4 regions of the Paenibacillus sp. EKM211P genome follow, and region 3 is predicted to be linked to each of the others. Evidence: predicted binding sites of a transcription regulator. Region 3 holds the regulator's gene; each other region holds the start of a gene.
What was found. The regulator Rex, encoded in region 3, represses fermentation and respiration genes when NADH is low (regulators of the CRP and FNR family bind a similar motif). The targets are predictions, from matches to a motif close to TTGTGAAATATTTCACAA.

Region 1: G9G57_RS11040 (cytochrome ubiquinol oxidase subunit I) is a predicted target of Rex. The motif match lies at 3,395-3,412, and genes of this name have one in related genera.
Region 2: pflB (formate C-acetyltransferase) is a predicted target of Rex. The motif match lies at 4,373-4,390, and genes of this name have one in related genera.
Region 4: adhE (bifunctional acetaldehyde-CoA/alcohol dehydrogenase) is a predicted target of Rex. The motif match lies at 1,361-1,378, and genes of this name have one in related genera.

What each region holds. Positions count from the first base shown of each region.
Region 1 is NZ_JAAMNS010000005.1:138,852-144,163, forward strand. It holds gene G9G57_RS11030 (cache domain-containing sensor histidine kinase) at 1-1,433, shown strand, start outside; gene G9G57_RS11035 (response regulator transcription factor) at 1,426-3,075, shown strand; gene G9G57_RS11040 (cytochrome ubiquinol oxidase subunit I) at 3,480-4,886, shown strand; gene cydB (cytochrome d ubiquinol oxidase subunit II) at 4,873-5,312, shown strand, end outside.
Region 2 is NZ_JAAMNS010000004.1:192,453-197,764, reverse strand. It holds gene G9G57_RS09125 (copper amine oxidase N-terminal domain-containing protein) at 1-1,035, opposite strand, end outside; gene pflA (pyruvate formate-lyase-activating protein) at 1,254-2,012, opposite strand; gene pflB (formate C-acetyltransferase) at 2,078-4,339, opposite strand; gene adhE (bifunctional acetaldehyde-CoA/alcohol dehydrogenase) at 4,667-5,312, opposite strand, start outside.
Region 3 is NZ_JAAMNS010000004.1:345,329-350,640, forward strand. It holds gene dinG (ATP-dependent DNA helicase DinG) at 1-2,258, shown strand, start outside; gene G9G57_RS09925 (redox-sensing transcriptional repressor Rex) at 2,286-2,939, shown strand; gene G9G57_RS09930 (amidohydrolase) at 2,926-4,227, shown strand; gene G9G57_RS09935 (cell wall elongation regulator TseB-like domain-containing protein) at 4,265-4,789, shown strand; gene G9G57_RS09940 (hypothetical protein) at 5,262-5,312, shown strand, end outside.
Region 4 is NZ_JAAMNS010000004.1:186,459-191,770, reverse strand. It holds gene adhE (bifunctional acetaldehyde-CoA/alcohol dehydrogenase) at 1-1,285, opposite strand, end outside; gene G9G57_RS09105 (Crp/Fnr family transcriptional regulator) at 1,545-2,261, shown strand; gene G9G57_RS09100 (dioxygenase family protein) at 2,404-3,171, opposite strand; gene G9G57_RS09095 (winged helix-turn-helix transcriptional regulator) at 3,876-4,220, opposite strand; gene G9G57_RS09090 (ThuA domain-containing protein) at 4,464-5,195, opposite strand; gene G9G57_RS09085 (sugar phosphate isomerase/epimerase family protein) at 5,215-5,312, opposite strand, start outside.

The sequences.
Region 1 (5,312 bases), on a different contig from region 3:
CTATCCGGTTCTATTCTTACAATCCGACATTGGTCAACAATCTGGAGTTTATTCCTGTGGACGCTAACATTGAGCGGCAGCCGTGGTTCCAGGAGGCTTTGAAGGGGACGGCGATTAACTGGTTTTACATTCAGGATAAGGAGGATAACCCAGTTAATCGCCTCAGCCTGGTACGGCAAATTCCTTTTCCCGAATACAATTCCAAGGGAGTTCTGATGATTGCACTGAGTCAGACCGAGTTGAATCATATGCTGAGCAAGGAGCCCTTTGAAACCTTGATTACGGATCGTAACGGAATTGTGGTCGCAGCTACCCATCCGCAGTCAGTAGGTCGGACGTTGACGGATTTACATTTAGGCTTTGATGTCCAGCGTGCAGGTAAGGGGATATATGAAGCAAAAATTAACGGAACGCCCTCGAACATTATTGTGGATGAGCTGCTGCCAACCTCAAGTGTGAGCGGATTGACGATTATTTCGGTGTTTTCAACGGAACATATCGTGCAGGGGGCAAACCGGGTCAGCCTGATTGGTGCATTATGTGTACTAGCGGTACTCATCATGGCGCTGATTCTGATTACCATCATTTCCTGGCTTATTACCAAACGGCTCCAGCGGCTGAGCTATGAGCTGGGTCAGGTAGCTGCGGGTGATTTTCATGTGGTATCAAGTGTGGAGGGAAGGGACGAGATCGGTGATTTATCCCGCCGTTTCAACTACATGGTGAGTAGTATCCGCCAGCTTATGGCACAGGTCTATGAAACGAGTGAACATAATAATAAGCTTGAATTGGCACAAAAGGATATCAAGCTAAAAATGATGGCAAGCCAAATTAATCCGCATTTTCTGTTTAACGCCTTAGAATCCATTCGAATGAAAGCACACCTGAATGGGGAGGCGGAGATAGCAACGACGGTTCGTTTGCTTGGCAGGCTGATGCGCAGGAATCTGGAGATTGGCAGTGGTAAAACAACCGTATTACAGGAGCTGGATATGGTGCGATCCTATTTGCAAATTCAGCAGTTCAGGTTTGGAAATCGTTTGGTCTATGAAGTGAATTTGGAAGAAAGCGCGAAGGACATGTCGATTCCTCCCTTAATCATACAACCGTTAGTGGAAAATGCAGTCATTCATGGCCTAGAAAATAAGGAAGAACCAGTTACCGTAAAGGTAGATATCACAATAGAACAAAGAGAGCTGCACATTAAAGTGGCTGATGATGGAATTGGCATGGAGGAAGAGCAACTGACCCGTCTGTTGGCTCGGATCACGGGTACGGAGGAGCCGGAAGGGAGCAGTATTGGTCTACGCAATGTTCATCAACGTCTGACATTGATGTATGGTGAACGTTATGGTCTGCATATTGAAAGCGCATTACAGGTAGGAACAACCGTATACTTTTCCATACCAAGGGAGGAAGCGTCGAATGTATAAAGCGATGATTGTAGATGATGAGCCTGCGATTCGTGAAGGACTGTCTTCCATTATTGACTGGGGAGATTGTGGCTTTCGCATCGTCGATACGGCTGAGAACGGACGCGAGGCTTTGGAAAAGTTCGGAGAGCATCGACCAGAACTGGTCATTGTAGATATTCGTATGCCTGGGATGAGTGGGTTGGAGGTTATACAAAGCATACGCCAAATGAATGGGGAGCCGTATCACTTTCTCATTTTAAGCGGATATGCAGACTTTAATTATGCTAGGCAAGCCATGGGATTCGGGGTGGATGGTTATTTATTGAAGCCCGTTGATGAGGAAGAAATGACGCTGGAGCTAAAGCGAGTACGGCAAAGCATTGAAAACGAAAAGGGAGATGGAAAGTGGGGGAGTCCGTCTTCGCATGAGCGCGATTGGATCGAAGCATTGCTGTTTCCGGTTCATGGAGAACATGCTCGTAATGCTGTAGAACCCAGCCATCGTGCATCCAAGCAGGCTGAACACCAAAACGGCGGTGGAAAACACGGACAACAGCCAGCGTTACCAGCCTTGGACTGGAGTAGCTATCAGGTGGTTTTGCTGGATTTGCGTATACCTGACTGGGATCGGCAAGCCCGGCAGTTGGCAGCAAAGCAGCGGCTGGCCGAATTGTGTCGTGAGCAGGGTAGAGGCATTGTGTTTGAGGCTGGAATATATACGGGCCTATTGCTTCCCGCCATGTTAAAAACGGAAAAAGATGCTGTTCAGTTGCTGGCTGCATGGCGACAGGAGCTAAAACCGTGGGTAAATGAAATCTATGGGGCTGCCGGCGCTCCGGTAGACATTCTTAAGGATATCCCCAGATCTTTTGAGCAGGCGTTACGATTATTGGAGCGTATGTTTTTGTTCCGGGCAGAAAGAGTCATGCTTCCCGGCGACCTACATGAATGGGAGACAGTCCCTGCTGAAATGGATGAAGCGTCTGACAGAGCCCCAGATGATCCCATGCGTTATGCAGAAAAGCTGTACTACGCGCTGGATATGGCTAATGGTAGAGCGGCGACCCGTGTCATTAAGGACATGGAAGTCCAATTTCCCCAGATTTATCGTACAGAATCTGCAATCAAGGCGGCCTTCGCTCAGACATTCACACTCGCACTGAACAATTATGCAGCTGGACAGGAACACAGCCGGACCGTGCTGGAGGAGCATTCCAACTTGATTACCAATGTATATGCCTATTCAACATTGGGCGAGCTGGTGGATCACTCGCTCGAACATGTGTTGCAGTGGATTGGACAGACTGATACGGGTGGCAAGGAGATCATCATGAAGCAAATGATTGACTTTATACATGGTCATTATGATGAAAATTTGCGACTGGAGTTGCTGGCAGATATGTTCAATTACAATAGTGGGTATTTGGGCAAACTGTTCAAAAGTCATACAGGCGAGGCCTTTAATGCCTACCTGGATAAGGTAAGGATTGAGCGAGCAAGGGAATTGCTTGCACAAGGGATTAAGGTGCACCAAGTGGCGGGCCGCGTGGGATATGCAAATGCAGATTATTTTCATAGTAAATTTAAAAAGTATGTTGGAGTGTCGCCTTCCTCCTACCGTAATCAGGTCCAAAAGAACGGAGGAACAGATGGCTGTTGATCGATTCCCTAGGTTTAACGTTATGAAGTCTCTCTTGCAGATGTCGGAGGTATCCTCTCCGAATGAAGAGAGGCTCTTTTTATATATATTGAAAAAAGACAGATCAATAGAAAATGTCACATTGATTATGGAATTTAGGGCATTTTCGTAGAAAAGCCATCGTTATGACACAACTTTGACACGATGTTCACATTTTTGATTCAATTTCATTTAAATTTATTCTATATAATGGGGATAATCTGAAGCCCGGTTATGGCAACCATGGGGAAGTTAGCTAAGTGAGTCATTTCCTAAAAAAGTGACGGTTTCATATGTAACAATGTGAATACAATCACAAATATAAAAGACTTCAGATCACAAACATTAAATCATTGTTAAGGGAAGTACAGAGGAGGAGCAGCATCATGGACGTATTGGATTTGGCACGGTTGCAGTTTGCAACCACTACGATTCTTCATTTTGTTTATGTGCCAATCTCCATTGGATTGTCATTGTTGGTGGCAATTATGGAGACTATGTATGTTATCAAGAAAAAAGACTTGTACAAAAAAATGGCTCAATTCTGGGGAACGTTTCTGCTGATTAACTTTGCGCTGGGCGTAGTTACCGGAATTTTGCAGGAGTTCCAGTTCGGAATGAATTGGTCGGACTTTTCCCGTTTTGTCGGTGATGTATTTGGTACACCGCTAGCCATTGAAGCATTGCTTGCATTTTTTCTGGAATCAACCTTTATCGGCCTATGGGTATTCGGCTGGGAAAGACTATCCAAAACTGTCCATTTAGTTTGCATGTGGCTAGTAGCGATTGGTACGATGCTCTCGGCTTTGTGGATTTTGGCTGCTAATTCATTCATGCAACGTCCCGTAGGATATGGGGTTGTAAATGGCCGGGCAGAAATGCAAGATTTTGCTGCTTTGTTAACGAACGAGCAGCTTTTGTGGGAGTATCCTCACACCATCTTTGCTGCTATTGCAACTGGAGCTTTCCTGGTAGCAGGGATTAGTGCTTGGAAGCTGATGCATAAAAAGAATATGGACTTCTTTAAACCTTCTTTTAAATTGAGCATTATAGTTGCATTAATCTGTGCCATTGCTATTCCTTTGTTTGGTCATGGACAGGCTCAATATTTGATCAAAACACAGCCCATGAAGATGGCAGCCAGTGAAGCTCTGTGGGGAGACAGTGGCGATCCAGCGCCTTGGACGATTATTGCCAATATTGATCCTGATAAGCAGGAAAATACCTTTGAGATTAAGGTTCCGTTTGCACTGAGCTTTCTGTCGTATAGCAAGTTTTCCGGCTCTGTGCCTGGTATGAAGGAGCTTCAAGCACAGTATGAAAAGACCTACGGTCCGGGTGATTATATTCCGCCTGTCCGTACGACCTTCTGGAGCTTCCGCATTATGATTGCGGCAGGATGTGCCATGATCGCACTTGCTCTGTACGGAGCTTATCTGAGTTTTCGACAAAAATTGGAGGGCTCCCATCGTTGGTTCTTCCGTCTTATGCTGTGGGGGATATCACTCCCGTTCATTGGCAATACCGCGGGCTGGATCATGACAGAAATGGGACGTCAGCCGTGGACTGTATTTGGTTTGCTGCAAACAAAAGATTCCGTTTCACCTACCGTTGTAGCAGGAGAAGTGTTGTTCTCACTGATTGCATTTACGTCGCTGTATCTCATTTTAACGGGTGTACTGGCATTCCTGTTTGCTCGCACCGCTCGTAAAGGCCCAGATATGGAGCCGCATCAGCATACGGTAATTCATGATCCATTTGCTCAAGGGGGTGGCAGCATTGACGTTAAATGATTTATGGTTCTTATTGATCGCAGTGCTGTTTACAGGCTTCTTTTTTCTAGAGGGCTTTGATTTTGGCGTGGGTATGGCTACTGGATTAGTGCCGCGCAATGACCAACAAAAACGTTTAATGATCAATACGATTGGTCCATTCTGGGATGCCAATGAAGTGTGGCTGATTACAGCAGCAGGTGCGATGTTTGCCGCTTTCCCGCATTTTTATGCAACGATGTTCAGCGGATATTATCTGGTATTTGTGTTTATTTTGCTAGGCTTGATTTTGCGAGGAGTCTCCTTTGAGTTCCGTGGCAAGGCTGAAGGGAAAGGGTGGACAGGAACGTGGGATGCTTGCATTCTGATTGGCAGCTTCCTGCCACCGATGCTGTTTGGTATGGCCTTTGCCGCTTTAGTGAAGGGTGTACCTATTCAGCAAAACAT
Region 2 (5,312 bases), 150 kb from region 3:
ACTCAGGTCGGTAATGGTAATTTTTTCACCCATCTTGTACTCTTTTTTATCCGTTGTAAACAGAGCTACCGGCGGCTGGTTTGGCGGTCTTACTGTAATTGTTACTGAGTAAGGATCACTCCAGTTCCCAGCAGAGTCAAGAACGGAATAGGTAACTACATATGTACCCGGCTCCTGAAATACGTCCTGCTTACCTTCCCAACGTTGGTTCACAATCGGAAGACCTGTAGGAGAAGATTCCTTGGTCAAATACGTAACTTGAGTTTCACCCGCATAGATATCCTTTTGTTGAACCGTGAAAGAAGCTTTTGGCTTCTGATTCAAATCCATGATAACTTGTTTAGTTGTATTATTCACAGTATAAGGAATATTTAGGGCCTGTGTAATCGAAGTCAACGGTACCATAAATACGTTCTTTTGTTGGAAAGCAGGTCCCTTCATTTGTCTAGCTTCACCGTTAACCGTATAAACTTTGCTGTCTGTTTTGAAGCGCAGGACATTTGTTCCTTGGGTGATTACGGTTTCTTTGGTGGTAGTGTCATAACTAAACTGCAATCCGACACGGCTGACAAGAGAACGGATAGCTACATAGGAAACTCCGTCTTTGACTGTCATCGGCTGAGTTGCCGTATATACCTGTCCGTTTTGTTCCATTTTAGCACTGTTCAAATACAAAATCAGTTGATTCGCATTCATGGATGTTGGAGCTCCACCAGGATTGGTGATCGTTCCGTCTCCACCGTATACATCATTGGTTACGTTCGATCCGTTAGTGGTATCTGTAGGCAGCCCAGTCAATGGATCATTGGATACACCCGTGTTATCAGGTGTTACCGTATTAGCTGGTGTGCTTGTTCCATTTTGATCTCCGATACTATTCTGAACGCCGGAATCAGCAACATTGGTCGTCTGCTGGGCGCTAACCGAATCGGTGGATTGAACGCTTGTTGATGCTGCTTCTGCTCCTACAGGGGCTACTGCAGCCACCTGAGCTACCGCCAAGGCGGTGAGCATGGTCCATTTCTTGAAATTCATTGTCTGTCTCCTTCTATCCCCAAATTATTATCATTCCCGTGAAAAGTCATACTATTAGACGCGACAGTTGTCAAAAAGTTTCTGGAAATTTTGACGATCATGAAAAAAAGGTAACTTTCTCCTGTGACTGCAAAAATTCAACAACAAAAAAACCGCCGTCCATCTGATCTGATGTGACGGCGGCTTTATAACCTGAAAGTAGTTCTGATCCATTTACATTATGATGGACGGCAAGCAGTATTCGTTCCTGCAGTCTCCAGACGACCCTCTTCAATGAGTCGGTAAGCACGTTGAACTTCTTCATCTGTAGGAGACGGAACTCCCTCCAGCGGATATGCCTTACCGAGCATTTCCCATTTGTAAATACCCATTTGATGGTAAGGTAAAATTTCGAATTTCTCGACTCCGTTCAACGTTCCAATGAACCGTCCCAAATTGAGTAGATCTTGCTCGTCGTCATGGATACCCGGTACAAATACGTGTCTAATCCACATTTTTCGCCCTTGCTCAGACAACCAGCGGGCCGTACTTAGCATACGATCGTTGGATTTGCCTGTAAGCTTAATATGCTTGTCGTTATCAATGTGTTTAATATCTAGTAGTACCAAATCCGTTACGTCCAGTAGATCATGGATACGACCTGCATCATTAAAGCCGTTACTGTCCAATGTCGTGTGCAAATTCCAGCGACGTTTCACTTCTTTGAACAGCTCTGCTACAAAATGAGCTTGTAATGTCGGTTCTCCACCGGAAACTGTTAATCCGCCTCCCGAAGAACGGTAATAGGCTAAATATGGTTCAATCTCAGCCAATACTTCTTCTAACGTCATCGGATTACCTTCATTTAAGGCCCAAGTGTCCGGATTATGGCAATATTGACATTTCAACAAGCATCCTTGCATAAAGAGCACGAAGCGGATGCCGGGACCATCTACGGTCCCGAAGGTTTCCAATGAGTGTATGTGACCTTTCAACATGTTGCATCATCCTTCCCGCATCCGCTATGCGTGCGTCAGTGTATTATATGATACGTAAAACTTATTTACATTGTACCGTGGAAAGTACGGTTAATAACATCCAATTGTTGCTCACGAGTCAGCTTGATAAAGTTAACAGCATAACCGGAAACACGAATCGTAAGTTGTGGATAGTTTTCTGGGTGTTCCATTGCATCCAACAGTTGTTCACGAGCAAACACATTGACATTCAGATGATGTGCGTGGCTTCCAAAGTAGCCATCCATCATCGAAACAAGGTTTGTTTTGCGTGTTTCTTCTTCTTTACCCAGTGCTTTAGGCACGATGGAGAAGGTATTCGAGATACCATCTAAGCTGTGTTCATAAGGCAATTTGGCTACGGAACTCAGAGATGCCAGAGCGCCTTTTTTATCACGACCATGCATTGGGTTTGCACCTGGTGCGAACGGTTCGCCTGCTTTACGTCCATCAGGTGTTGTACCTGTTTTCTTACCGTATACCACGTTGGAAGTAATGGTCAGTACAGATTGAGTAGGAACCGCATTACGATAAGCTTTATGTTTGCGGATCATGCTCATGAAGCTTTCTACCAGTTCTACAGCGATAGTATCTACGCGGTCATCATTGTTACCGTAGCAAGGATATTCGCCTTCGATTTCAAAGTCAACAGCAATTCCTTTTTCGTTGCGAATTGGTTTAACTTTTGCATATTTAATGGCGCTCAAGGAGTCGGTAGCAACTGACAGACCCGCAATACCACAAGCCATGGTACGAAGAATATCACGGTCATGCAACGCCATTTCAATGCGTTCGTAGCTATATTTATCATGCATATAGTGAATAACATTCAAAGTGTTCATGTACAGTTTTGCCAGCCATTCCATCATAGGTTTGAAACGGCTTAACACTTCTTCGTAATCCAGCACTTCGCTTGTAATAGCTGGGAACTCAGGTCCTACTTGAACGCCGGATTTTTCATCCTTACCGCCGTTAATGGCATACAGTAGAGCTTTTGCCAAGTTGGCACGAGCGCCAAAGAATTGCATTTGTTTACCGATTCTCATAGCGGATACACAACAAGCAATACCATAATCATCGCCGTAGATTGGACGCATCAAATCGTCATTTTCATATTGAATGGAGCTAGTTTCAATAGAAACTTTTGCACAATATTTTTTAAAGCCCTCAGGCAGTTTTTCTGACCACAGTACAGTCAAGTTAGGTTCTGGAGCAGGTCCTAAGTTGTACAGTGTGTGCAAGAAACGGAAGCTGTTTTTGGTAACACGAGTTTCTCCAGTGACAGACATACCACCAATGGATTCTGTTACCCAAGTTGGGTCACCACTGAACAGTTCGTTGTAGTCAGGTGTACGCAGGAACTTAACAATACGCAGTTTCATAACAAAATGATCGACCAGTTCCTGAGCTTGTTCTTCGTTCATCGCACCTTCCTCAAGATCACGTTGAGTATAAATATCAAGGAATGAAGATACACGTCCCAAAGACATTGCTGCACCATTTTGTTCTTTAATCGCTGCAAGATATCCAAAATATACCCATTGGAAAGCTTCTTTTGCATTGTTAGCTGGTTTAGAAATATCAAAACCGTGCTCAGCAGCCATTTGTTTCAATTCATTCAAAGCACGAATTTGTTCAGAAATTTCTTCACGCAGACGGATTACGTCTTCTTCCATGGAATCAACTTCAAGGCTTTTCAATTGAAGTTTTTTATCTTGGATCAAGAAGTCTGCACCATACAGAGCTACGCGACGATAGTCACCGATTATACGACCACGACCGTATGCATCTGGCAGACCAGTAATGATGCCAGCTTTACGAGCTGCTCTCATTTCATCTGTATAAGCGTCAAATACACCTTGGTTGTGTGTTTTACGAATATGAGTGAAAATGTCAACAATGCTTTGTGGCACTTCAAAACCATAGGCTTTACAAGCATCGATCATCATCCGAATTCCACCAAACGGCTGCAAAGAACGTTTGAATGGAGCATCTGTTTGTACGCCGACAACTTGTTCTTTGTCCTTGTCCAAATAGCCTGGTTTATGTGAAATAATGGTGGATGGCGTATTTACGTCTACATCAAGAACGCCGCCGTTTGCCAACTCTTTTTTAGTAAGATCAGATACAATTTCCCACAATGCAGTTGTATTGGCGGTAGGACCAACCAAAAATTCTTCATTGCCAACATAAGGTGAGATATTTGTTTCAATAAAATCGTTGACGTTAACTTCTTTAGTCCATTTTCCTTTTTTAAAACCTCTCCAGCCAGATTGTTGCTCTTGTAATTCTCTCTCAATCACCGACATGTAAATCCCTCCAAATTGTTTGGTCTTCCGGACTTGTGATTTTTTTCACGTTTAAACTATTTCTTGAGCCCGGCCTTTTCACCGATGCCTTACGCTCAGTGTCGGGACCTTTCTTACACTCTTATTGTAGAATAATGATAGAGTGTAGTATGTGACAAAAATCACAATATGAGTGATTTTTGTCACTTTATTTTCCCTAGCTTCACGCGTATACCTCTAGCCTTGCCGTTCACCTCCCTTCCCAAACCAAGAGGCCCTCTATATAGAGAGCCTGCATTGGTATTGTATAGGAAAATGCTTAGTTACAAGCCTCTTCATACTATTATATTATTGATCAAAGCGTCCGTAGAAGGCATTACGGTATACATCAGCCAATTCAGTAACCAGCGGCAGCTTTGGATTTGCAGTTGTACATTGATCCTCAAAAGCGCGGTCAGCCAAATAATCTACACGTGATTCAAAGTCTTTTGGATCGAAACCAAGTTGTTGGAACGATTCCTCGATACCGAGTGTTTTGTTCAACTTACGGATCGCGTCAATTAAGCTGTTAACCCCTTCTTCAGTGGTACGTGCAGGCAGTCCCAGTATGCGTGCGATTTCTGCATAACGCTCATCTGCAACAAAGTGCGAATATTTAGGGAACGAAGCAAATTTTGTCGGTTTTTTTGCATTGTAGCGAATAACGTGCGGCAGCAAGATAGCATTCGTGCGGCCATGCGCTGTATGGTATTGTCCGCCCCATTTATGTGCAAGACTATGGTTAATACCCAAGAATGCATTAGCAAACGCCATACCTGCAAGTGTAGAAGCATTATGCATTTTTTCGCGAGCCAGCTTATCACCAGTCAGAGCCGATTGCTCCAGGTATTGGAATACCAGTTGAATAGCTTTAATTGCCAGACCATCTGTATAATCATTGGCCATTACAGACACATAAGCCTCGATAGCATGGGTCAGAACGTCCATACCCGTA
Region 3 (5,312 bases):
AACATCAGTTTTTTCGTCAGCTTGCGCTTAAAGTGGAAGATTGGACTGAACTGGCTGCTCCACGCAGAGAAGATGATCCGAATCCACTGTCAGGCGTTTCCTTTGAGCAGTATATGAATGATGTACGGGACAATTTGCGTTCATCCTTGAGCCAATATGAGGAGCGCGAGGCGCAGATACAAATGATTGAGAGTGTAAATCAAGCCCTGAGTCAAGATAAGCATTTGTTGATCGAGGCGGGTACAGGAACAGGGAAGTCCCTGGGCTATTTGCTTCCGTCACTGTATCACAGTGTAAAATATGGGCAGAGGGTCACCGTAAGCACGCATACCATTAATCTGCAGGAGCAATTGCGAGAGCGTGATATTCCGATGCTGACCAAAGTGATTCCCTTCCCGTTCCGGGCTGCCATCTTTAAGGGACGGGGGCATTATTTGTGTCTGCGTAAGTTTGAACATAAAATAAACAGAAGAGACTTCGCGACACCAAAGGAAGACTTGATTACAGCGGCTCAAATGATTGTCTGGCTGACTCTGACAGAAACCGGTGATGATGAGGAACTAAACCTGAGCAATCGTGGAGGGGATTTTTGGGAAACGGTTGCTAGTGATTCCGAGTCCTGTCTTGGTCGTTCTTGTCCATGGTTCCGCAAATGCTACTATCATCGTGCACGTCATGAAGCAGGAATAGCGGATGTGGTTATAACGAATCACTCCAAGCTGTTCACCGACGTCAAAGCAAGTCATCAGCTGCTGCCTAGCTATGAACACTTGGTGATTGATGAGGCACATCATCTAGAGGAAGTAGCTGGTAAGCACCTGGGCATGCATATGAAATATTTCACACTCGTGCATACGCTGACTCGATTGTTCAAGGACAGCAAGAATGGGCAATTGCCTTCGTTACGTCAGCAGTTGGCAAAGTCGGGGCATGAGAAGTCGACGGAATGGGCCTCGGTCATTGATCAGTTGTACCCACTTGTGTTAGAGGTTAAGGAAACTTGGGACCTACTAAGCGATAAGCTGTTTGGCATGTTGCCGGAGCGAACTGATGCCACACCAGGTGAAACGGGGCAATTTTCTTCGCGTCTCAAACCGTCAGCCAAGCCTGCAAAGTGGGATCAGGCGGCGGCATTGGAAAATCAGCTTTATGTAACATTGAGCGAAATTTTGCGCAAGGGCGACAAGCTGATGCTGGATGTCAAGGAAGAACATGACGATTATGCGGCGGATAGTCTCATTACAGATATCACGGGTCTGCTTAAGGATTTGGCGGGGATTAGGGAAAATTTGCGCTTCTTTATACGACTCGATGATGAAACAACCGTATATTGGCTTGAAGCGAGTGGACAATTCCGGAGTAAATCATTGCAATTTTATGCGGTGCCCGTCGATGTGAGCCGCCAGTTGAAAGAAATGTTTTTTGACAAAAAAAGAAGTATTATTCTGACATCTGCTACTTTATCGGTAGATAAATCGTTTCAGTACATGACCGATCAACTCGGTTTGCAGGAGGCCGCAGATCAAGGACGATTAATGACGTCACAGCTCCCATCACCCTTTAATTATAGGGATCAGGTGTTGCTGGTCATTCCGCGAGATTTTCCGAGTGTGAAGGGCAGTGTAGGAGATGCACATTTTGTAGAGATGCTCGTTAGCTCTCTAGGAGCGACTGCCCAGGCAACGCGGGGGAGAATGCTCGTTCTGTTTACTTCCTATCGGATGCTCCGGCAAGTGTATGAGCCGCTCAAAGAGGCGTTAGCATCCAGCGATATTACCGTGTTAGGACAAGGTGTGGACAGTGGGAGTCGCAGCAAGCTAACCCGCCGTTTTCAGGAAGCGAAAGCTTCTGTATTGCTGGGAACTAGTAGCTTCTGGGAAGGCGTCGATATTCCAGGGAAAGCTTTGACTTGTCTGGCTATCGTTCGCTTGCCGTTTCAACCGCCCAATCACCCGTTACTGGAGGCCAAAAGTGAGTTGCTCCAGCAGCAGAAGAAGAATCCATTTATGAAGCTGTCTGTACCACAAGCGGTTATTCGCTTCAAACAGGGATTTGGGCGATTGGTACGTACAGCGAGCGACCACGGAGTCGTCATCGTTTACGATACGCGTGTGATCGAATCCTATTACGGAAAGCACTTTTTGTACTCGTTACCGGGACCAAAAATGGAGCATATGCCATCGGAGCAAATGGTGCCCCGCATCGCCGAATGGCTCCAATCTGCCCCGGAGACAGAGGCACAACGGACGGACACCTAAAGTCCGTTACAATTAGGGGGAGCAAGTATGAAATCAGATAAAATTTCAGAGGCTGTCGTACGGAGATTACCCGTATATTTACGTTATCTGAATGCACTGCACAAACGGGAGGTGGCTACGGTCTCTTCTCAAGAGCTGGGACAGAGGTTAGATTTGAATCCGGCCCAAATTCGTAAAGATCTTGCCTATTTTGGCGATTTTGGTCGGAAGGGCATCGGTTACGATGTTTCTTATCTAATTGAGAAAATACGCCATATCCTGAAAATCGACCAGCAAATTAATGTAGTATTGGTCGGAGCGGGTAATCTGGGTCAAGCCCTATCGAACTATAATGCTTATTTAAAAGACAATATGAAGATTGTGGCGGTTTTTGATGCGTTCCCGGATAAGGTTGGGACCAGAATCAATACTTTGGTCGTACAGCCGATGGATGAACTGGAAGCGACTGTGAAAGAAAAAAATATACGAATCGGGATTATTACTGTACCTGATTTTGAGGCACAGCACGTAGCTGATAGGCTGATTGAGAGTGGAATTGGAGCGATTTTGAACTTTGCACCTATCATTCTCAAGGCACCGGCTAACATTCGGATACATGCCACAGACTTTACAACTGATTTGCTTAGCCTCGCTTATTATCTGGAGGACGGAAAGGAAGAAGCACAATATGACAGTGAATAAATGGATGATTAAAAACGGCTCGTTTGCCGTGAATGGACCCGAGGCTGGGGTAATCCATGGTTTTATGATTGTGGAGGATAGCCGTATTACTTACATTGGCGAGACTTTGCCTGCGGGTGAGGAAGAGACAGAAGCAATCGACGGCAAGGGGTTATTGTTTTTACCTGGTCTGATCAATACTCATGGTCATGCGGCGATGTCTCTGCTGCGAGGGTATGGAGATGATTTGGCACTTCAAGTGTGGCTTCAGGAAAAAATGTGGCCTATGGAAGCCAAGTTTACATCTACGGATGTGTACTGGGGAACTTCTTTGTCAGTGCTGGAAATGCTGAAAGGTGGAACCACGACTTTCCTGGATATGTACGATCATATGGATGAGGTGGCTCGTGTAGCTGAAGAGTCGGGCATTCGTGCAAGTTTGATGCGTGGAGCCATTGGACTCTGTTCAGAAGAAGAACAGCGGATCAAGCTAGCTGAGGCCGTGACTTTTGCGCGTAACTGGCATGGAAAAGCAGACGGACGTATCACAACAATGATGTCTCCTCATGCCCCATACACATGCCCGCCTGCGTTTATTGAGAAATTTGTTCAAGCAGCACATGATCTCGATTTACCATTGCATACGCACATGTCCGAGACGATCGCCGAAGTTGAACAAAACGTACGCGACTACGGCTTGCGTCCAGTTGCACACTTAGATAAGCTTGGCTTTTTCTCCCGTCCTTCACTTGTTGCCCACGGCGTTCACTTGAACGACGAAGAAATAGCTTTGTTAGCGGAACGAGGTGTGGCGGTATCGCATAATCCAGGCAGCAACTTGAAGCTGGCAAGTGGTGTAGCTAGAGTGCCTGAATTGCTGCGTGCAGGAGTTACTGTTTCACTCGGAACAGATGGTCCTGCCAGCAATAATAACCTGGATATGTTCGAGGAAATGCGTCTGGCGGCACTCATTCACAAGGGAGTATCTGGCGACCCAACGGCAGTTCCTGCAAATGAAGCACTACGTCTGGCAACAGAGTATGGTGCAAAGTCGATTGGTTTAAAAGAGGTAGGAGCGCTGGCAGCAGGCAATAAGGCTGACTTTATCGCGCTAGATCTGGATCAGGCCCATTTCTTGCCGCGTACAGATCTTATTTCTCATGCCGTATACTCTGCAAGTGCCAAAGACGTGGCTCATGTGTGGGTAGACGGCCGTCAGGTTGTGAAAAATGGCGAATGCCTGACGATGGACGAGGAACGTATCAAACATGAGGCACAAGCCGCCTTTGAAGGGCTGCTGTCGCACTAATTTAGGTGTCACATCCCCTTAGAGAGGAAGCACAGGTTTGAAAAATAAGAAGAAATGGATAGCGGTCGCCATTTTGGCCGTAATACTGATCCTGGTCAGCATTTTCTGGTATTATTCGTATGTTACTCAAGACCAGGTGGCTGAGAAAAATGCCGCTATCATGAAGGCCAAGCAATCAGGTGGTCTGGTTAGCACGACTCAGACATGGAAGTCTGTGTGGGATCAGATATATTGGGTAGTTCAAGGAAAAAACGCACAGAATGAAAATATAATGGTGTGGGTTCCTTTTCAAAAAATGGAGGGGAAACCTAACATACCTGCGGCAGATCCAAGCGGTGTTCATACCGAGCTGATGAAAAACGGAGTCGACGAGCAAAAAATGACAGCGATAATTCAGCAGCAACTTCCAAATGCAAAAATTGTAAGGCTCCAACCGAGTGTGTTCAATGGCGAATATGTATGGCAACTGTTTTACGATGATGAAAGCCATCACAACTATACCTTTTACCGTTTCTCAGATGGAGCATCGACGGGGATAAAGTATACTTTGCCTAATTACTAGCGCGATGTTGAGAGTGTGGATCGGTGGCTTGGGAGTACCCAAGAGCGTTAGGAGCGCTGCGTAGTCCATTTGATCTTACGATCGCTTCGCTTCTGCAGATTCAAGTGTTCCACTCCGCTGGCTGACAGCTATGGGGCCACTCCAAATAACTTTTATACTCAGTCTATATAGCTTGGAATGATTGAAAGTATTAGAAAAAGACGCAAATACGATTTAATTCGTATTTGCGTCTTTTTACTTAATGCTCCGCAAAGCTGGACTAAAAGCCAGAAGCATCTTTTTGCCTTATCACAACTCCTCCACACATTGCCTTCGATATTAGATTTACGTTATGGTATACTATATTTTATAAGTGATAGACAAAAATGATAGATAAATGAGTTGCTGATCATTATAAGATCATGCAATTTGGTTGTTTGTTGACATTCGTCCCGTTTCTTCTGGGTTTTACATTTTGAGAGGAGGATGTTGTTTGAAATTGCGTGCAGTTCCTATTGTTGTGGCGGCCGTTTTGGCAGCCTTG
Region 4 (5,312 bases), 160 kb from region 3:
CGCAACCAAGTGTCAACGAAGGAAGGTTGGTGTTGTAAATATCACCGATTGCGCCATGTGTGGAAGGTGCATTTACAATGATACGTCCTGTTTGCAAACGATCTGCGAAGCGAGCAATAACATCCTCATCTTGCGAATGGATTGCTGAAGAGTGACCCATACCGCCGAACTCTACGACTTCAGCAGCACGTTGGATACCTTGCTCTGCATTTTTCACTTTGTAGCAAGCCAATACCGGACTCAATTTTTCCGCAGATAATGGGAATTTGGTTCCTACTCCTTCAATTTCAGCGACCAAAATTTTGGTTCCTGCCGGTACTGTAATACCGCTCATTTCAGCAATTTTTACAGCAGACTGGCCGACAATGGCCGGGTTCACTGCACATTTTTCTACATTCATAGCTCCTTGAGTGAGCTTAGCTGCCTCTTCTTTATTTACAAAGTAGCAACCATTAGCAATCATCAATTTCTTCACTTGCTCGAAGATAGGCTCTTCAATAATTACAGCTTGTTCCGAAGCACAAATCATACCGTTATCAAAAGATTTAGAAAGGATAAGGTCGTTCACGGCCTGTTTGATATCGGCTGTTTTCTCAATAAAGCAAGGTACGTTACCAGGACCTACGCCAAGTGCAGGTTTACCACAGCTATAAGCTGCCTTAACCATGCCTGATCCACCAGTTGCCAAAATCAACGCTACATCAGAGTGGTTCATCAGTACATTTGTTTTATCCATCGAAGGTGCTTCAATCCATTGAATACAATCCGCTGGAGCACCATGTTTAACAGCTGCTTCAAGCAAGACGCGAGCTGCTTCCGCACTACACGATTGAGCAGATGGATGGAAGCCGAAAATGATTGGGTTACGTGTTTTAATGGCAATTAACGCTTTGAACATCGTAGTCGAAGTTGGGTTTGTTACTGGAGTAATCCCCATGATAATACCGACTGGTTCAGCTATCTTTTGAAAACTATCAAAGTCATTGTCTTCAATGACACCGACGGTTTTCTCATTTTTAATGCTATGGTAGACATATTCTGTTGCAAACATGTTTTTGGTGATTTTGTCCTCGTACACACCGCGTCCTGTTTCTTCAACAGCCAACTTCGCGAGGTGCATGTGCTTATCCATCCCTGCGAGTGCCATAGCTTGTACGATTTCGTCAATCTGCTCCTGATTCATACTCATGAAAGCTTGCTGTGCCCGGTTCGCCCGGTCAATCAGCGTTTGAATATACTGCTCTGCGCTTTGCTCTTTTTGGATAACCTCGTTTTTAACAGCCATTTCCCTCATCCTCCTGTTATCTCGTGTACTATCTCTTGTTCACGCACTGATCGTAACACAGCTTTCTAAGATATTTTGTGATTTTTTTCACAATCTATTTAAAATTTTATTTTATGAAGTGAATTAAATCACAAAGTTTGGAATTCTGCCACTTTTACCCCCTCATCTTGCCCCAAAAACGCATTGCACAGGTATATAATGAATTTGAATTGATCAAGTTGCAGATAAAATAACATAGGATACAAAGGGGAAATGGACGATGAGAAACCCTACAAATGTAATGGAAGCCCGCGGCAACACCTGTTGCTTCTCGGAGGCCAGCTTCAACCGGCTGCAAGTGATGATGAAAGATCGAGTTATGCCAGAAAGTTCGCATCTGTTCTGGGAAGGAGATACAGCGGATAAGCTGTTTTATATTAAGCGCGGACGCGTAAAAGTGACCAAAACAACGGATGAGGGTAAGGAACTTATTCTATATATGTATCAAAGCGGCGATCTTGTTGGTCAAGCTGATCCTTTCTTCGGCACTAAGCATTCCTTTTCTGCTGAGGTTCTGGAGGACAGTGATATTGGCGTAATCGATCATACAGATTTGGAGTTGCTTATTTGTCAGCATTGTGATTTTGCGATTGACTTTATGAAATGGATGGGATCGCATCACCGCATTACCCAGACCAAGTTCCGCGATTTGATGATGTACGGCAAGCCTGGCGCTCTATGTTCCACACTCATCCGACTATGCAACACCTATGGTGAGCCTCACGGCGACTATATTCTGATTCATAAAAAGATTACTCATACTGACTTATCAAATATGATCGGTGCTACCCGGGAAAGTGTAAATCGGATGCTCAGTGATCTGCGTAAGAAAAATGCAGTCGAATACGATAATGGTATGATTGTTGTCAAGGATTTGGAAATGCTGCAAGGTGTATGTCATTGTGAATTGTGCCCACGTGAGATTTGCCGGATATAATAAATTTTTTTAATGTAAAAGGGAGTGCTGTAAGCCATTATTAGCTTATAACACTCCCTAATTTTATTCCACTCCCCATTTTTTAGAGAACGGACGGGACAGTAACAAAGCACATAACTCGACCTTCTTCTGCCTACCCACTTTAAAACTGCAAACATAGATAACTTAAATTTCCCATCTCATAGCTTCTATGGATGACCTTAGCTTTGTTTGCAGGGTCGCCACTACCCATTGCAATAAACAACGGTACAAAGTGTTCTGCTCTAGGTACAGCCTGACGAGCATACGGCGCTTCGCTTTCATAGTGATCTAAAGCTTCTATATCTCCGCTTTGCACTTTTTCGATAATCCAGTCATCAAAATCAATTGCCCAACGTTCCGTTTTCGTTTCTCCCCATTTGACAATACGCAGATTATGGACAGTCACGCCACTGCCAATGACCAGAATATCTTGTTCTCCCAACTCACGCAGCACTTCACCAATGGCAAATTGTGCTTTGGGCGAGAGGTACGGATTTACGGAAATCTGAACTACCGGAATGTCTGCCTCAGGATACATACGATGCAACAATGTCCAGGAACCATGATCCAGTCCTCTCACATGATCAGTTTGTACCTCGATGCCGTTTTGTTCATATAACTTTTTCAACTTATTAGCTAGTTCAACAGAACCATGTGCTGGATATTTCACTTCGTACAGTTCCGGTGGGAAACCTCCAAAATCATAAATTGTATCGTATATGTCATCCATTGAACTAATCGTTAACATTTGTGTCTCCCAGTGAGCTGTAAAGATAACAATCGCCTTAGGATGAATGCTTTTCCCCAACTGCTCTAAAAATGCAGTATAGTCCGTCTGTTCAATAGCAAGCATAGGTGATCCGTGGGCTAAAAATAAAGATGGTATCATTAAATCTCCTTATCGTATAAAGTTTATTTTATTCATATAGTAACTTTATGTAAGTTATAATACATAAGTAATAGAGTAATGTCAATCTCGATGCCAGCATATACTCAAAGATCAGCAATTTCTTTAAATAAAGATTGATATAGGTACAAAGTCATAGTAATATGTAACTAATAAATTTTAAAATACTACTATATTTCGATACAAAGGACTGGTTTCTATGGAGATACATACTTCGAATTGCCCAAAATGCGGTTCCATTTTCCGTCAAAATCTTAGAAACCTGTGTAGCACTTGTATTCAAGAAGAAAATATATTCTTTGACCGCTGTTCTAACTATCTATGGAGGCATCCTTCTACTCATACCCGCCAACTCAGTGATGTGACTGGCACACCTATGGATTTGCTCACAGATTGGGTAAGAGCAGGCAAATTTCCCTCCACATACAGTCAGCTTGATTATCCTTGCGAGTCCTGCCGTTCTCCCATTTATGCAGGAAGACTTTGCCACTCGTGCTTAGGCACATTTCGTACAGCCGCACTGGATATTCAATCCCGTGTCCCCCGCCGTACAACAGCCGGAGTATTCTCAGTAGCAGGCCGTGCTAAAAGCTATTAAGCCGTACTGCCTATCACAAAATAAAAAAACAGCCTTTTTCCTAGGAAAAGGCTGTTTTGCTATGAAAAACACTTAATGAGTTTGGTGATCATCTAATCCATTCCTCAGCCCAAAATTGAATCTGCTCCATAACCGGCTGAAGTGCACGACCTTTGGTGGTCAGCTCATATTCAATGCGGACAGGAGTTTCCGGATATACATGGCGTGTAAGAATCCCTTCATTTTCCAGATCCTTCATCCGCTCTGATAACATTTTGTCACTCATTGTGGGAATCAGATTGGAAATATCCTTAAACCGCTTGGGACCGCTCATCATGGATTGAATAATCAATCCATTCCAGCGCTTACCCAGACATGAAAAGGCGGTTTCAAAACGCGGACACATTTTTGTAAATTGCGGTTGACTCTCCAAATTTTTCACCTTCTTTTGCATTTCGGTTTGATAAAGCTTTCCTTTTGTTAGTATATATCATTTTAGCATACTTTATCCCGAAAGAAAACACTTTCTTAAATTTAATTACCTGTGATGATAAAGTTGCCATGACCAAAACTGATTATACAACAAACCAATGCGGCAGGTATATGTCTAATTCGTTAAATACAAAAAGGCGGAATCCCAGAGGTTCCGCCTGTAAATCTGTTCTTTATAGAATTTATCATAATGTGATAATTGTAACTATACCAACACTCCACCAAGAGGCCTTACTGGTTCACTCCTACCATATATTGGTTTTTTATTACTTGTCGGAGAAGCCCAACGGATGCTGTTAGCAATGACCTTCAAAATATCAGGTTGGTAATAAGTTGGATAGGTTTCATGCCCTGGTCTGAAATAAAATATTTTACCACTGCCTCGATGGAAGGTGCATCCAGTTCTAAATACTTCGCCGCCTTCAAAGTTACTGATAAAGACCAGTTCATCCGGCGCAGGAATATCAAAGAACTCTCCATACATCTCTTCCTGCTCTAAGAGAATTTTGGCGTCTATCCCTTCTGCAATGGGATGTGACGGATTTACTGACCAGATAATCTCCTGCTCGCCTGCAACTCTCCATTTTAAATCACAACTGGTGCCCATCAGAGCTTTAAATGGCTTAGAAAAATGGCCTGAGTGCAGTACGATGAGGCCCATCCCTTCCTGCACACGCTTGACGACACGCGCTGTAACTTCATCGCTCACCTGGTCGTGGGCTTTATGTCCCCACCACAGCAGCACATCTGTGGAATTGAGGATTTCTTCTCCCAAACCATGCTCGGCATTATCACGCAGAGTAGCTGTTCGAGTGGCAAAACCTTCATCTGCCAAGCCGTCAGCCAATGCTTGGTGTATGCCGTTAGGATAAATCCGTTTGGCTTCTTCATTTAACTTCTCGTTCAGAAATTCATTCCAAATGGTGACGTTAATCATCACAGTTCCCCCTATTAGGTTAGACCCACCACATCTCGCTCAGCGGTTCTTCAATCAGGACCTGGCGAAGATTATGGACAGCCTTAGTAAAGCCTTCTTCTACAGACATCAGACCGT